One region of the Streptococcus sp. 27098_8_113 genome, then DNA from elsewhere that is predicted to be linked to it. Evidence: predicted binding sites of a transcription regulator. Region 1 holds the regulator's gene; each other region holds the start of a gene.
What was found. Region 1 encodes Rex, which represses fermentation and respiration genes when NADH is low (regulators of the CRP and FNR family bind a similar motif). Its sites were predicted from a motif close to TTGTGAANTANTTCACAA; they were not measured.
Positions count from the first base shown of each region.

Region 2: the regulator Rex is predicted to act here: its motif matches at 2,080-2,097, upstream of adhE (bifunctional acetaldehyde-CoA/alcohol dehydrogenase).
Region 3: the regulator Rex is predicted to act here: its motif matches at 1,402-1,419, upstream of O3644_RS07970 (nitronate monooxygenase).

Region 1 is NZ_JAPVZU010000002.1:191,638-194,920, reverse strand. It holds gene O3644_RS02350 (ribose-phosphate diphosphokinase) at 1-255, shown strand, start outside; gene O3644_RS02345 (cysteine desulfurase family protein) at 267-1,379, shown strand; gene O3644_RS02340 (DUF1831 domain-containing protein) at 1,381-1,728, shown strand; gene O3644_RS02335 (redox-sensing transcriptional repressor Rex) at 1,862-2,509, shown strand; gene O3644_RS02330 (gamma-glutamyl-gamma-aminobutyrate hydrolase family protein) at 2,534-3,226, shown strand; gene radC (DNA repair protein RadC) at 3,223-3,283, opposite strand, start outside.
Region 2 is NZ_JAPVZU010000010.1:31,726-35,008, reverse strand. It holds gene adhE (bifunctional acetaldehyde-CoA/alcohol dehydrogenase) at 1-2,029, opposite strand, end outside; gene O3644_RS06815 (acyltransferase family protein) at 2,308-3,283, opposite strand, start outside.
Region 3 is NZ_JAPVZU010000013.1:33,090-36,372, reverse strand. It holds gene O3644_RS07980 (DUF438 domain-containing protein) at 1-984, opposite strand, end outside; gene O3644_RS07975 (DUF1858 domain-containing protein) at 987-1,217, opposite strand; gene O3644_RS07970 (nitronate monooxygenase) at 1,510-2,442, shown strand; gene rlmD (23S rRNA (uracil(1939)-C(5))-methyltransferase RlmD) at 2,675-3,283, opposite strand, start outside.

The sequences.
Region 1 (3,283 bases):
GCTAAAATCGTTGAACGTGAAGGAGCTGTCGAAATCTATGCTGTCTCAAGCCATGGTTTATTTGCAGATGAAGCTGCAGACTTACTAGACAGTGTTCCTATCCGAGAAATCTTGGTGACTGACTCTGTTGATACCAAAGAAAAGACTCCGAAGAATGTTCACTACATCACAGCCAGCGAGTTGATTGGCGATGCTATCGTGCGTATTCAAGAAAGAAAACCAGTCAGCCCACTTTTTGCTTTTCAAAAGAAATAAGGGATAAATTTGTGATTTATTTAGATAATGCTGCTACGACTGCCTTATCGCCTGCTGCGATTAAGTCCATGACTCAGGCAATGACAGTCTTCGGCAATCCATCCAGTACCCACAGCCACGGTCGAGAAGCTAAAAAACTGCTCCGACAAGCTCGCGAAGATATTGCTAAAGTTCTACACACACAGAGCAAAAATATCCTCTTCACCTCAGGTGCTACTGAAAGTAATAACACTGCAATCAAGGGATATGCCCTACGCCATCAGAATCAAGGCAAGCATATTATCACTACGGCCATTGAACACCATGCTGTTTTAGAGCCTGTTGAATACTTGGTGGAGAACTTCGGTTTTGAAGCGACTATCATTCAGCCAGTGGATGGGCAAATCCGAACTGAAGATATCAAGAATGCTCTCAGACCAGATACTATCCTTGTCTCAGTAATGGCTGTCAATAATGAAACAGGCTATATTTTGCCGATTCAAGAAATTGGTGAATTACTAAAGGATCATCCTGCTGCTTTTCACGTTGACGCAGTCCAAGCGGTCGGAAAGCTCCCTGTCTATCCTGAAGAATGGGGAATCAATTTCCTGAGTGCATCAGCCCACAAATTCCACGGTCCAAAAGGAGTTGGATTTCTCTATGCTGACCAGATGGATTTTGATAATTTCATGCATGGCGGCGATCAAGAAAACAAACATCGAGCGGGTACAGAAAACCTCGTTTCTATTGTCGGGATGGCAACTGCCCTTTCTGAAAATGTTGCCCACTTAGAGGAAAATCTTGAGCATGCCCAGCAGTTAAAAGATACTTTACTGGACAACCTAACGGATATAGACTACTACTTAAACGAAAGTCAGCCTAGCCTGCCTTATGTTGTCAATATTGGATTTCCAAGCCAAAAGAATGATCTTATCTTGCTTCAAATGGACCTTAATGGCTTTTCAATCTCGACCGGCTCTGCTTGTACAGCTGGTGCTGTTCAGCCCAGCCATGTCCTTCAAGCCTTATATGGCTCTAACTCTGAGCGCCTAAAAGAATCCATTCGCATCAGTGTATCAGATCAAACTAGCATCCAAGAAATCAAACTATTCAGCCAAAAACTAAAAGAAATACTAGGAGGATAAGATGGCTTTTCAAACTTCTGTTAGCTTAGCAAACTGCGACTTCACCTACTCACTCCATCCAAATGTTAAGAAATTTACCTTACGGGACAATACATTTGCTGAAACAAAAGTTGGTAATTACGAGCTTTCTCGTTTACTCGAAGCTGTTCCCAATAGTGGCGATGGATTCTTGCTTAAGATTATCATCAATAAAGATCTAAGCGGAGTTAAAATCAATATTACGGACAAGTCTGGTTTAAGATTGGTTAATATCTTCAAATCAGAAAAACACCATATTATTCAGCAAAAATTCTATTTCTTGATGGATAGTTTAGTTGAAAGAGATATTTTTGAAAAAACACCCCAATAAGCGAAATTCTAAGAATTTTGCTTATTTCTATTATTTTATCTATATTTATTAGTATAATAATATTTTGTTCATCAAATTAGTTGATTTTTTCACAAGCTTTCTATAGAATAGAAGATAGAAAGGTCGTGATTTTGTGAAAACTGAAAAAAGCAATTCTATTCCACGTGCTACTGCTAAGCGGCTCTCCCTCTACTACCGAATTTTCAAGCGATTTAATGCAGAAAATATTGAAAAGGCCAATTCAAAACAAATCGCAGAGGCGATTGGAATCGACTCTGCGACTGTTCGGCGTGACTTTTCTTACTTCGGTGAGTTAGGTCGTAGAGGTTTTGGCTACGATGTCAAGAAACTAATGAATTTCTTTGCCAATCTTCTCAATGACAACTCGATTACAAATGTCATGATTGTTGGTGTCGGAAATATGGGCCGTGCTCTTTTACACTACCGCTTTCATGAACGGAATAAAATGAAGATTGTAATGGCCTTTGATACAGATGATTATTCTGACGTCGGAACCACCACAAATGATGGAATTCCTATTTATGGAATTTCTCAAATAAAAGAAAAGGTCCAAGAAGGAAACGTAAAGACAGCCATTCTGACAGTGCCGAGCGTTAAGGCACAAGAAGTCGCATCCGTCTTGGTTGATGCTGGTATCAAGGGAATTCTTTGCTTCTCCCCAGTGCACCTATCTGTCCCCAAAGATGTGGTTGTACAATATGTGGACCTAACCAGCGAACTCCAAACCTTACTCTACTTCATGAGAAAAGATGATGAGTAAGGTAAGAAAGGAAACAAACACTTTATGAAAAAACCGATTATCGGTATAACAGGAAACCAAAGGGATATTCCTAACGATCAATTTATTCATATTAGTTATACTTCAACTGGCTTTATCGAGGGAGTCAATAAAGTTGGAGGAATCCCAATTATCTTACCAATTGGTGATGAAGCCTTAGCTCACACCTATATCACTATGATCGATAAACTGATCCTTACCGGTGGACAAAATGTCCACCCTCATTTCTACGGCGAGGAACAGACTATCGAAAGCGATGATTATCTGCTTCAAAGGGATCTATTTGAACTGGCTCTCATCCGAGAAGCACGGAAGCAAAACAAGCCTATTTTTGGTGTCTGTCGCGGTACTCAGCTTTACAATGTTGCTATGGGTGGCACACTTCACCAAGACATCGAGAATCACTGGCAAGATAGCACTGCTCAATACACCACACAGACTATGGTCACTAAAAATGGCTCCATCCTCCATGAATTATACGGACCTACTTGCCAAATCAACTCATTCCATCACCAAAGTATCAAGGATCTAGCGAAAAATCTAGAAGTTATAGCCTACGATCCTCGTGACAAGGTCATTGAGGCTGTTACCTCAACTGATGGAAGTCCATTTCTTGGTGTGCAGTGGCATCCAGAATTTCTATTTCCCACAAGAACAGGTGATTTAGCCTTGTTTGATTATGTGGTCCACAAACTTTAGATCAAATCTGTTTTTTCACGATAACTATAATAATTATTTTTTGAAACAATTAAATGA
Region 2 (3,283 bases), on a different contig from region 1:
CTTCAGTGGCGTGAGTCAAGACGTCCATACCTGTATCAGCAGCGATAAAGTCTGGAACTGATTCAACCAAAGCAGGGTCAACAATCGCAATAGTTGGTGTCAATGAGTAGTCAGCCAATGGATATTTGCGGTTGTTTTTCTTATCAGAGATAACGGCAAATGGTGTTACTTCTGAACCTGTACCAGATGTTGTTGGAATCCCAATGTATTTCGCTTTCTTACCAAGTGATGGGAAGCGGAAGGCACGTTTACGGATATCCATGAATTTTTGAACCAAGTCACGGAAGTCGATTTCTGGTTGCTCGTAGAAGAGCCACATTACTTTGGCCGCGTCCATTGGGGAACCACCACCAAGAGCGATGATTGTATCTGGTTCAAATGCTTTCATCACTTCAGCACCACGTTCTACAGTTGTGATGTCTGGATCTGGTTCAACATCTGAGAAGACTTGGATCGTTACACGGTTGCTACGGGCGTTCAATTGATCGATCACACGTTGAACAAAGCCAAGTTTTTCGATAGATTTGTCAGTAACGATCATAACGCGTTCAATATCTTCACATGTTTGAAGGTATTGGATAGAATTGCGCTCGAAGTAAATTTTTGAAGGAACTTTAAACCATTGCATATTATTTCTACGTTTCCCTACTTTCTTGATGTTTAGGAGGTTAATAGCGCTCACGTTATCGCCAACTGAGTTGCGTCCGTATGAACCACATCCAAGTGTCAAGGATGGAATAAAGGCATTATATACGTCCCCGATACCACCGAAAGTAGATGGAGAGTTCCAGATAATCCGCATCGCTTTGATTTCAGTACCAAAGCGTTTAGCCAATTCTTCGTCTTTTGTATGGATAGCTGCTGAGTGACCAAGTCCGTTAAATTCAACCATTTGACGAGCTTTTTTAAGACCGTCTTCTCTATCTTCAGCTTTCAAGACAGCGATAACTGGTGAAAGTTTTTCGCGAGTCAATGGCTCATTTGGACCTACTTCAGCACATTCTGCAGCCAAAATGTTTGTACCTTCTGGTACTTTAAAGCCTGCTTGTTCAGCAATCCATGTAGCTGGTTTACCTACAATATCTGCATTGAGCTTAGCACCCGCACAGTTTTTGCTGTTTGCTTTAGCGCCAAAGCAGAATTCTTCAAGAAGGGCTTTTTCTTTCTTGTTTACAAAGTAAGTGTGGTATGACTTGAATTCTTCTACAAATTCGTCATAAACTTCCTTGTCAATGATCACTGCTTGCTCAGATGCGCAGACCATACCATTGTCAAATGATTTAGACATCACGATATCATGAGCGGCTTGGCGAAGGTCAGCAGATTTTTCAATGTAAGCTGGTACGTTTCCGGCACCTACCCCAAGAGCTGGTTTTCCACAAGAGTAGGCAGCCTTAACCATGGCATTACCACCTGTTGCAAGGATGGTTGCAATACCATCGTGGTTCATCAAAGCTGCTGTTGCTTCCATAGATGGCTTTGTAATCCATTGCACACAGTTTTCTGGTGCGCCAGCTGCAATAGCTGCATCACGAACGATTTGCGCTGCGTGAGCAGATGATTCTTGAGCAGATGGGTGGAAGGCAAAAACGATTGGATTACGTGTCTTCAAGGCAATCAATGCTTTAAAAATTGCTGTTGATGTTGGGTTCGTCGTTGGAGTGATACCACAAATAACTCCGACAGGCTCCGCAATTTTTGTCAATCCAGTAACAGGATCATCTTCGATAACACCAACAGTCTTCACACCACGCATGTTGTTGACAACGTGTTCACAGGCAAAGAGGTTTTTCGTTGCCTTGTCTTCAAATACACCACGACCAGTTTCTTCAACCGCATGTTGAGCAAGGATCCCGTGTGCATCAAGAGCTGCAACTGAAGCTTTTGCTACGATATAATCTACTTGCTCTTGGTTCAGTTTTCTCATTTCTTCAAGAGCTAGGAGACCTTTTTGCACAAGCTCGTCAACATGTTTTTCAGCCGCTAGCACTTTATCTTCTTGTTCAACAGTTTTCTTCTTATCAGCCATTATAGTCCTCCAATGGTTTCTGCCAAAAGGTTAGATGAAGATTTTAACCTTTGTTAATTATTTCACAATATAATTATACTCTATTCCTACAAATTTGTAAACACTTTCAACAAAAGTTCACAAACTTTTTATGGATTATTTTTTAAACACTGATATTTCAGGCTTTTTTACTAAATTCTATATCTATTCTCAAAAATTTCACATACTTTTCTCTAAAAATATGTTAGCGCTTTCTTTTTTTATTATAAAATGAGCTCGGCTAAATAACCGAGCTAGTTTTATGGCTTAACACTGCCACTTGAAGCGGCAGCCAAGGCTTCTTTCAACATGTTAGAGTAGAGTTTACCTCCCTCTGCCATTGACTCTGAATCTGCCCCATAATGAACATAGTCTGTTCCAATCCAAATCTGCGGATTATTAATCGCGACCTGATACCAGTCTGCTACATATACAAAATCGTATTTCTTAGCAAGTTCAAGTTCGTATTGGCGCATCTTAACAGGAATACTACTTGGATCATTGGCTGTCCGGCCATCATATGGCGTGACTAAAATTAAGCGATGGCCTTTTGGCAAGAGCTCGATATACTGATCCAGCAATTCTTCATAATTGTCAACCGGATTGGTTCCCAATGCCAAGACGACGTTTTGAAGCAGTGTTTGGTTAGCAATATCGTTCTTGAAAAATTCCAGACCAGACACTAAATTACGACTAACAACTGCATCGACTTGAGCGTCAGGTATAGCCTCTTGGATCCATTCAGCAGAGCGCAAGGTGACCGAATCACCGATAACAGTCGTTCCCTCTGCCACGTTATAATTTGTGGCAGTTTTTTGGTCTGCGTGCTTACGGGTTGTCTGCATTTTCGTATCGGATTGGTTCAAAGAATTGACAATCAGGCTTTCCTCAAAGGCACCCACAGACGGAGCTGTAACTGTGATAATAAGCAAGATAAATGTCAGCGGAATGAAACTGTAGAAAATCGGCTTGGTGATGGAACTTACATTCATCTCCTTGCCAAAAATCCGAGGCTTCCGTCCAGCTAAAGTCGGCTCTAAAATATAGAAGGATAGAGCCGCGAAACCAAAACTCAAGATTGTAGTCAAAAGCACAGCCCAACCATTGCCCATCAACTGACTAAAGATTATGTAAAAAGGCCAATGGAAGAGGTAAACACCATAGCTAGTATCTGCAATAAAGTTGAGAGGACTAGGCTCCTTAATATTTGGCAATTTATCGTGCAAGATGCGGGTT
Region 3 (3,283 bases), on a different contig from region 1:
CTCCGCCACTGACAGATAGCCATGGCCAAAAGGCTGCTGGGAGTCCCGATTAAAGGCTTGCTCCTTCTTTTCCTTAGGCTTAAAGGAAATGGTGACCTGGCCATCTTGCATATCAATGACCTGCTGAAATCTGCCATCACTAGTCTGTTCTCTACTGGCTGGCGCTTCGCTTCCTTCATCAGCAGCATCCCCAGCTTCCTCCTCCGAGAATGAGTGCCGAGCAGGAATCCATTTCTCCGTTGGCTTGATGATGGCATAGCCATAAGCATCACTCTCCTCAGCAATCTTGAGCCAGTCATCCTGAGTAAAGGACTCGAGGAGAATCATGAGAAGAATAGACTCTTCCTTGAAAATCATAGCTTCAAACTCAGCTGCAAAAGACTCAAACTTGTCCTTGACTTCTTGAATCGAAGTATCCGGCAACTGCTCAGCAGCAGCCTTAGCCTCTTGGAAAAGGTCTCGAATCTGATCGTCTACGCCCCACATGACCTTGGGCGGCGAATCGTGGCCGTAGCTCTCCATGATAGGAAACATGAGCTCTTCCTTACGCTGATAGTGGATATCAAACTGTCCCACCAAACCCAGCTGGCGCTGGAGTCCCTTGCGGATTTCAGGAAGAAGCTCCTCATCTTCTGTGCTTTCATAGGTGGATAGGAGTCTGCGAACCCGCATAAGGGCAGCCCGCAGTGCTAGATTTTCCTGCTTAAAAATCTGAACAGGATGGCCTGGATGGTCGGTATCAGCCACCTCCACATCCTGAATGGCACCTTTAAAGAGATTGGCATGGACATTGCAGAGAGACATGACATCTTCAAAGGTCACTCCCGTATCCGAGTTCATCAGCTCATGCTCCATCAGGCTGATCTCAATAGCGGACACACCAGCAAAATGCTCATTGAAGAGCTCCTGAACAGATTCTGCCGAAGCTCCATTATGTAGGTCCAGCAAGATTGACTTGAGGACTTCAATGCGTTCAGTAGCCATGCCTAAATCCCCACCACTTCATAGCCGTTTAATTCCAGCGTTTGCTTGATTTTATTCAGGTCAATGCCATTCATGCTGGCTCCTTTTTTGATCGAAACCACGCGCCCGACTGTATTGCGCATGACAGGATTGGCCAGAGGCTTAAAACCCAACTCGACCAAAACATCTAAAACTTCGGGCTGCTTCTCAATCACTTCTGCCACTGGAACAGACAAATCAATCACATTATCCATATGCTCTACCTCCGTGTATTTTTTATTATTATATCACAAAAGATGCGTCCAATAAAAATCCTTTCCATGCTTGCTCAAATTCGATCTTAGAGAATATAACAAATTCTAATAGGCTATAAGTTATTGTTATAAGGACACTGATAAATTTAATTTCACAAGGAAAGGCTATTCCTATCAACCATTTCTGAGATTTTTTTCACAAACTTCTATCTTTTGTCAGTCTACGGCTTTATTGAAAACGCTTTATTATAGTGATATAATGATTTTAAATACAGAATAAAGGAGATGCCCTATGTCTATTACAAAATTGTTGAACATTAAGTACCCTATTTTCCAAGGAGCTATGGCTCAGATTTCCCACTACCAACTGGCGGCAGCTGTTTCCGAAGCTGGCGGACTGGGAATCATTGCTTCAGGAGGAATGACAGGTGAGCAGTTGCGCGAAGAAATCCGTGAACTGCGTAAATTGACTAACAAGCCATTTGCCGTCAATGTTATGCTCATGATGAAAAATATCAAGGATATTGTGACAGTCATCATTGAAGAAAAAGTTCCTGTCGTAACGACTGGGGCTGGTACACCGAAATTCATCATGCCTTATCTGAAAGAGGCAGGTATCAAGGTTATCCCTGTTATCGCCAGTGTCAAACACGCGCAAAAAATGCAAGAGCTCGGAGTTGATGCCGTGATTGCCGAAGGTTCTGAAGCTGGTGGCCACATCGGTGAAACCAATACTATGGCTCTCATTCCTCAGATTGTTGACTCAGTTGATATTCCAGTCATCGCTGCAGGTGGCGTTGCCGATGGTCGTGGTCTCGCTGCCGCTTTTGTCCTCGGTGCACAAGGGGTTCAGATGGGAACTATCTTCCTAGCTTCTGAAGAATGCCCAATTTCAGCAGGTTACAAGGATGCCATTGTCGCAGCCAATGATACTGCTACTGCCGTTACTGGTCGTATTGCTGGTGCACCAGTTCGTTGTATCCGTAATGAAATGACCGACCACTATATCGAACTAGAAAACAAAGGCACCAATCGTGACGAACTCGAAGAAATCACCATCGGTTCTCTTTCTAAAGCTGTTTACGAAGGAGATACCGTACATGGCTCTATGATGAGTGGCCAAATCGCTGGCTTAGTCAAGGAAATTCGTCCATGTAAAGAAATCCTCGACACAATCGTTGCCGATGCCCAAAAGGTTCTCCAAAACACTGAAATCAAGCTATAATCCTCTAACTCAAAAGAGAGTGGGACAGAAATCGGTAATTCGTTAGAATTCGATTTCGTCGTCCCACCTCCGCACAGTTGAGTAGGGCTGTAAAAGCTGATGAAATCAGCGTAGTAGAGCCCACTCAACCACTGCGTCTTGCTCGACAATCCAAAGACAATTGAGAGGCTAGGACTTTTGTCCCAGCCTCTTTTGCTGTTTATTTAGGCTTGTTTTCCAAAAAATCACTCTTCTACTTGACTTTTTTGACCAATTTTACCACTGCTTCCGTTCGAGCGGTATGGGGAAACATGTCAACCGACTGGATGTAGTGGACATCGTAGACCTGACATAGCTTGACCAAATCGCGCGCCAAGGTTGAGACATTGCAGGAAACATAGACCATCTTTTCAGGTGCATAGCGGACAATCGTCTCCAACAGCTTATCATCCAGACCTGTTCGCGGCGGATCGACAATCAAGGCATCCGCCCGATAACCATCCGCGTACCAGCGAGGAATAATCTCCTCTGCCGTTCCAGCCTCGTAGAGCGTATTGTCAAAGCCCATCCGTTTCGCATTGCGCTTAGCGTCTTCAATGGCCTCAGGGATGATGTCCATGCCTCGCAAAGACTTGACCCTTTTAGCAAAAGCAAAGCCGATGGTCCCAACCCCGCAATAAGCGTCAATCAAATGGTCTTCTTTCGTCACATCCAACGCCTTGACCGCCTCCCCATAGAGCACCTCTGTCTGCTCAGGATTGAGCTGATAGAAAGCTCGAGGTGACAGGGAAAACTCATAGTCCAGCACACCCTCTTGAATGGCTTCCTCGCCCCAGATAATCTCTGTCTTATCCCCATAAAT